3 regions of the Pseudomonas sp. TE31087 genome follow, and region 1 is predicted to be linked to each of the others. Evidence: predicted binding sites of a transcription regulator. Region 1 holds the regulator's gene; each other region holds the start of a gene.
What was found. Region 1 encodes FliA, which starts transcription of late flagellar genes. Its sites were predicted from a motif close to CTAAAGTTTNNNNNNNNNNNGCCGNTAA; they were not measured.

Region 1 (2,198 bases):
TACTGGTGATCGACACCGCTGCGGGTATTGGTGACTCGGTGGTCAGCTTTGTCCGCGCGGCCCAGGAAGTGTTGCTGGTGGTGTGTGACGAGCCCACCTCGATCACCGACGCCTACGCCCTGATCAAGCTGCTCAACCGCGACTACGGGATGAATCGGTTCCGCGTGCTGGCCAACATGGCCCAGAGCCCGCAGGAAGGGCGCAACCTGTTCGCCAAGTTGACCAAGGTCACCGACCGCTTCCTCGACGTCGCCCTACAATACGTCGGCGCCGTGCCGTACGACGAGTGTGTGCGCAAGGCCGTGCAGAAGCAGCGGGCGGTCTACGAGGCCTTCCCGCGCTCCAAGTGCGCGCTGGCGTTCAAGGCCATCGCGCAGAAGGTCGACAGCTGGCCGTTGCCTGCCAACCCGCGCGGGCACCTGGAATTCTTCGTCGAGCGCCTGGTGCAGCCCACCAGTGCAGGGCCAGTGTTATGAACGCGAGTGGTTTCAAGATGTACAGCAAGGCCGCCAAGGACGCTCAGTACGAGCTGATCGAACGCTACGCGCCACTGGTCAAGCGTATCGCCTACCACCTGCTGGCGCGCCTGCCAGCCAACGTCCAGGTCGAGGACCTGATCCAGGCCGGGATGATCGGCCTGCTGGAAGTGGCCAACAAATACGATGCCAGCAAGGGCGCCAGTTTCGAGACCTATGCCGGTATCCGCATCCGCGGCGCCATGCTCGACGAGGTGCGCAAGGGTGACTGGGCGCCACGCTCGGTGCACCGCAACACGCGCATGGTCAGCGACGCGATTCGCTGCGTTGAAGCAAAGACGGGGCGCGACGCTAAAGATCACGAGGTTGCTGCCGAACTCCAATTGAGTCTCGATGATTACTACGGGATTTTGAACGACACCCTGGGCAGTCGCCTGTTCAGTTTCGACGACCTGCTGCAGGACGGCGAACACGAGGGGCTGCACGAGGATGGCGCCAGCAACCAGCTGGAGCCGGCGCGGGACCTGGAGGACGAGCGCTTCCAGGCCGCATTGGCCGAGGCGATCGCCAACCTGCCAGAACGCGAGCGCCTGGTGCTGGCGCTGTACTACGACGAAGAGCTGAACCTCAAGGAAATTGGTGAGGTGCTGGGGGTCAGCGAATCGCGTGTCAGCCAGTTGCACAGCCAGTGCGCGGCACGTCTGCGCAGTCGCTTGGGTGAATGGCGGGCGCGTTGAGCCAAGGTTCGATGCAGTCGTTTTTTTGTGGTGCCGAATTGATTGAGTGCGCGCTCGGCGCCGAGCGCGTTTAAGACTGCTTGGAGGTCTAATTGAACAAAGACATGAAAATCCTCATCGTTGACGACTTCTCGACGATGCGGCGGATCATCAAGAACCTGTTGCGTGATCTGGGTTTCACCAACGTCAAGGAAGCCGATGACGGCAACACGGCACTGCCGATGCTCACCAGTGAGCACTTTGACTTCCTGGTAACCGACTGGAACATGCCGGGCATGACCGGTATCGACCTGCTGCGCGCGGTCCGTGCCGACGAGCGCCTAAAGCACCTGCCGGTGTTGATGGTCACCGCCGAAGCCAAGCGCGAGCAGATCATCGAAGCTGCCCAGGCCGGCGTAAACGGCTATGTGGTCAAGCCTTTCACCGCCCTGGCGCTGAAAGAAAAGATCGAGAAGATCTTCGAACGCGTCAACGGCTGAGTCACGTCTGGGGGGCGCAATGGAGTCAACCAACAACTCTTTGGGTGAGTTTGAATCAACCCTGAAGAAGCATGCCCAGGAGCTGGTCGAGAGCCTCGAGCGCGGCCGGTTCGGTGATGCGGTGCAGCTGATCCACCAACTGAACCAGACCCGCGACCGCGGGCTGTACCAGGAGGTCGGCAAGCTCACCCGTGAACTGCACAGTGCAATCGTCAACTTCCAGATCGACCCGTCCATGCCGCAGGCCGAGGAAGTGTCGCAGATTACCGACGCCGCCGAACGCCTCTCCTACGTGGTTCGCCTCACCGAAGGTGCGGCCAACCGCACCATGGACCTGGCGGAGGCGTGCACCCCGGTGCTCAACGACCTCGCCGCCGAGGCCCAGAGCCTGTCCGCCGACTGGCAGCGCTTCATGCGCCGCGAGGTGGCAGCGCCGGAATTCCGTGAGCTGGTCAAGCGTGTGGACAGTTTCCTGGCGCACAGCGCCGAAGGTAACCAGAAGGTCG
Region 2 (2,198 bases), 2.8 Mb from region 1:
TGACCTGGCTGTCCTGGTCGTCTTCGTACAGATCTTCGCTCACGCGTTGTCCTCCAGCAGGCGCCAGCGCAACTTCTCACCGGCGCGCAAGGGGATCACGGTGTTGTCGCCGAACGGCAGGCTGTCCGGCGCGGTCCATTCCTCACGCACCAGGGTGATGGTGTCGGTGTTGCGCGCCAGGCCGTAGAAGTCCGGGCCGTGCTTGCTGGCGAAGCCTTCGAGCTTGTCCAGGGCGTTGCGCTGTTCGAACGCCTCGGCGTACATCTCGATGGCGGCATAAGCGGTGTAGCAGCCGGCGCAGCCGCAGGCGGCTTCCTTGGCATGCTTGGCGTGGGGCGCCGAGTCGGTGCCGAGGAAGAACTTCGGGTTGCCGCTGGTGGCGGCATCCAGCAGCGCCACCTGATGGGTGTTGCGCTTGAGGATCGGCAGGCAGTAGAAGTGCGGGCGGATACCGCCAACCAGCATGTGGTTGCGGTTGTACAGCAGGTGCTGGGCGGTGATGGTCGCACCGACGTTGGCCGGCGCTTCGCTGACGAACTGCGCGGCGTCGCTGGTGGTGATGTGTTCGAACACCACCTTCAGGGTCGGGAAGCGTTCGACCAGGCGGCGCATGTGCTCGTCGATGAAGCGTTTCTCGCGGTCGAACACGTCGATCTCGCTGCGCGTGACTTCACCGTGCACCAGCAAGGGCATGCCGGTTTCGGCCAGGGCCTCGATCGCCGGGAAGATATTGTCGATGCTGGTCACGCCCGAATCGGAGTTGGTGGTTGCGCCGGCCGGGTAGAGCTTGGCGGCGTACACGATCCCGCTGGCCTTGGCGGCCCGCACATCGTCGGCGCTGGTGCGGTCGGTGAGATAGAGCACCATCAGTGGCTCGAAGCGGCTGCCGGCGGGGCGTGCGGCAAGGATGCGCTCACGGTAGGCGGCGGCCTCGACGGCGTTGCGCACCGGCGGAACCAGGTTAGGCATGATGATGGCACGGGCGAAGGTGCGCGCCACGTCACCGACGGTGTGGGGCAGGACGGCACCATCGCGCAGATGGATGTGCCAGTCGTCGGGGCGCAGGAGGGTCAGGCGATCGGACATTGGAGATTCCAGGCGGGTCGAACTCAGAAGCCAATGCTACCGGAAAACCCCTGTTCGAGCACGGCTATCAAGTTTTCCGACGGGCGACCGATAGCGTTCAGGTAAGTCGTCGGAATTTGTGGAGCCGCCCGTGCGCCAGCGTTACCTAGCCCTGTTCACCCTCGTTGCCAGCCTGCCGGCCGGGGCAATGACCTTCCAGACCCGCGTGGAGAACGTCGCCTGGAAAGTCGAGGGTGACCAGTTCGAATGTCGCCTGATCCAGCCGATCGACGGTTTCGGCAGCGGTGAGTTCGTGCGCCGTGCCGGCGAGCAGCCGACCTTCCAGCTGCGTTCGGACAGCAATGTCCTGGGCGCTGGCTCCGCCACCCTGCTGGCCGCCGCCGCGCCCTGGCAGCCCGGGCGCGGCGACATCAACCTCGGTGCGGTGCACATGGCCCGTACCGGCGTGCTGTTCACCTCCAGCCAGGGGCAGGCCAGCCGCCTGATCAACGGCCTGCTCGATGGTCGCAGCACCGTGGTGCGCAACTACCGGGGCGAAGGTGGTCGGCCGATGGAAGTGCATGTGATGCCGGTCAGCTTCGCCAAGGCCTACAGCGACTACCAACTGTGCGCCGCCAAGCTGCTGCCGATGAACTACGACCAGATCCGCCAGACCCAGGTCGGCTTCCCCGGCGGCGGGATCGAGCTGGACAGCTCGGCGCGCGCCCGTCTGGATGTGCTGCTCGACTACCTGAAGGCCGATCCGACGGTCAACCACATCGAACTCAACGGCCACTCCGACAACAGCGGCAATCGCCTGACCAACCGCGACACCTCCCGCCGACGGGCCCTGGCGGTGGCCGACTACCTCAAGGCCCATGGCGTGCCGGAAGAGCAGATCAGCGTACGCTTCCACGGCGAACGCTATCCGTTGGCCAAGAACAACAGTGCCGCCAACCGGGCGCGCAACCGTCGGGTGAACATCCAGCTCGAGCGTGTAACGCCGGTCGAGAAGCCGGTGGAGAAACCGGCAGCGCAGGTGCCCCCGTCGGCCCCGGCACCCGCCGCCACGCCTGCGCCAACGACGCCTGCAGCCGCTGCCACGCCGTCCGCTCCAGCGAAATCCTGAGTGC
Region 3 (2,198 bases), 2.2 Mb from region 1:
TTTTTTGGCGGGCATTGCCGCCGCCCAACTCGTCTCAAGACATGCACCAAGGCTGGCAACCATGGCCTGACAGGTTCGGTACGTTGCAACAGATGTAGGAGCGGATTCATCCGCGATGCGCCGCGCGGGCGGCGCTCGATCTGATAGGCGCTGCAAGGATTGCGGCGGACACCTGGCGGCCCTCATACAGTCAACAACCTTGGCGCCGAAAGTACCTGAGCGACCCGATCAACCCCGCTCTATCCCATCCAGCACAGCCGACGTCAAGGCCAGCCCTTTCTCCAGGGAGTTCTCCGTCGCCACCAGCAAACTGCGCAGTGGTTCGCTGGCTTTTTCCAGGGCCATCGCGTTGGTTTCGTAGGCCGCCTGCAAGGCCGCTACCGCGCACACCAGCGCATCCTCGCCATCAATGCCGGCATGCACCGAGAACATCGGTGGATGGGCGTCGTGGCAAGTGCCGAAATGGGCGTTGGCCGTGGTGGGCCGGGAGGTTCGGGTGGTCGTATCGAGGGTCATGGGCGAACCTCCCGGGGCAAGGGGCGGGGTGGGTCGGGCACGATTTTCAGCATGGTTCAGCACTCCTGTACCGTCATGGGAAAACTGCCTGAATCCGCTTGCACTCGAATAGGTGGCAGCTATACGCAGGTGTGCAAGACCGAGGGTACAGGAACTCGGCAGGCCCAAGGGCCTCCCACGCATAGCCGCCATTGGAGGGCCAGAACCGCAGACTGCCGGCAAGGCCCAAAAGCGCTTTCGCGTTGTACCTGTACGGGCTTGCACACCCGGTCGTTGAATTGGCAACGACAGGACAAGACTAAGGAGCGCGACTGGCCAGAACAACAGCTGAAAGGCCGTAAAAGCATGCTTGGGAAACGTCCTACGTGAAATAGGGAAAGTCTTAGTAATCCGCTTGAAACAACTGTCTTGGCCTCATCGAGGGGCAAGCCCGCTCCCACGCATCTCCTCCTATTTGCCCTGCTACTTGCCCTGAAAGTCAGGACAATTTCTAATTTTCCTGTACACGAAACATCTACTAAAGGTTTATATTCCGCCCGCCGAAACAGAAAAGGTAGCAAGTGGCCACCACTCCATCGAAGCGGCCATGTACACCCTTCACTCTCACGGATGGGCGTCACCATGAAAATAAAAAACAAACTGATCCTGGCCTTCGTACTGGTGGCCTTCATCCCGGTGGCCCTGGTCGGCGGGATCTCGGTGCTGAACATCCGCAGCGAGGCGGTCGACCAGTTCCTCGACGGCAGCACCCGGGAAATCCGCCAGATCGACGGCAACATGCGCCAGTTCTTCGATGGCACGCTGCAGAACGTCGATCAAATGGCCAAGGATCCTGTATACACCTCGGTTACCTCGCTCAAGGACTACACCGGCGCCGACGCCGCCAACCAGCCGATGCCCGAGGCCGCGCAGCGGGTGATCGACGCCTTCGCCCGCTACGGCACCACCCACCCGGCGGCGGCGATCCTGTCCATCGGCCTCGAGGACGGCAGCTACGCCAAATGGCCGGACGACCCGCAACTGGCCAAGTACGACCCGCGCACCCGCCCCTGGTACAAGGCCGCCATGGCCAGCCCGGACAAGACCGTGCGCACCGCCGCCTATTACTACGACAAGGATGACGTGGCCCTGGTCGGCACCGCCCGGGCGCTGCTCGACGAGGCCGGCAAGGCCAAGGGCGTGTTCGTGGTCAGCGTGTCGCTGAAGAACCTCACCGAGCTGGTCAAGAGCATCAAGCTGGGCGACAGCGGCTATGTGATGCTGATCGAGGACGGCACCGTGCTGGTCGACCCACGCAACGCCAGCCACGGTTTCAAGCAGCTCAAGGACCTCGGCGTACCCTACGCGCAACTGGCGGCCACTTCCCAGGGCTCCACCGACGTGGTTATCGACGGCGTGCGCTACATGGCCAACGTGTGGACCTCGCCAGGCCTTGGCTGGCGCTTCGTCGGCCTGATCGAGTACGACGAGGTGATGGCCGCGGCCACACGCATGACCTATGTCACCGCGTTGATCGTGGTGGTGCTGGCCCTGGTCTTCGCCCTGGTGGCGGCGGCGTTCTCGCGGGTGATCGTCAAGCCGATCGGCCAGGTCAGTATCGGCCTGCAGTCGATCGCCGAGGGTGAAGGCGACCTGCGCCGCGACCTGCAGGTGCAGGGCAAGGACGAAACCGCCGAGCTGGC

Region 2: the regulator FliA is predicted to act here: its motif matches at 1,153-1,180, upstream of ACZ899_RS13205 (flagellar protein MotY).
Region 3: the regulator FliA is predicted to act here: its motif matches at 1,035-1,062, upstream of ACZ899_RS10460 (methyl-accepting chemotaxis protein).

Annotation. Positions count from the first base shown of each region.
Region 1 covers NZ_JBXVNN010000001.1:100,703-102,900, forward strand. Annotated here, with positions in the region: gene fleN (flagellar synthesis regulator FleN) at 1-476, shown strand, start outside; gene fliA (RNA polymerase sigma factor FliA) at 473-1,213, shown strand; gene ACZ899_RS00450 (chemotaxis response regulator CheY) at 1,318-1,692, shown strand; gene ACZ899_RS00455 (protein phosphatase CheZ) at 1,712-2,198, shown strand, end outside.
Region 2 covers NZ_JBXVNN010000001.1:2,933,203-2,935,400, reverse strand. Annotated here, with positions in the region: gene pyrC (dihydroorotase) at 40-1,086, opposite strand; gene ACZ899_RS13205 (flagellar protein MotY) at 1,217-2,194, shown strand.
Region 3 covers NZ_JBXVNN010000001.1:2,343,839-2,346,036, forward strand. Annotated here, with positions in the region: gene ACZ899_RS10455 (hypothetical protein) at 229-516, opposite strand; gene ACZ899_RS10460 (methyl-accepting chemotaxis protein) at 1,138-2,198, shown strand, end outside.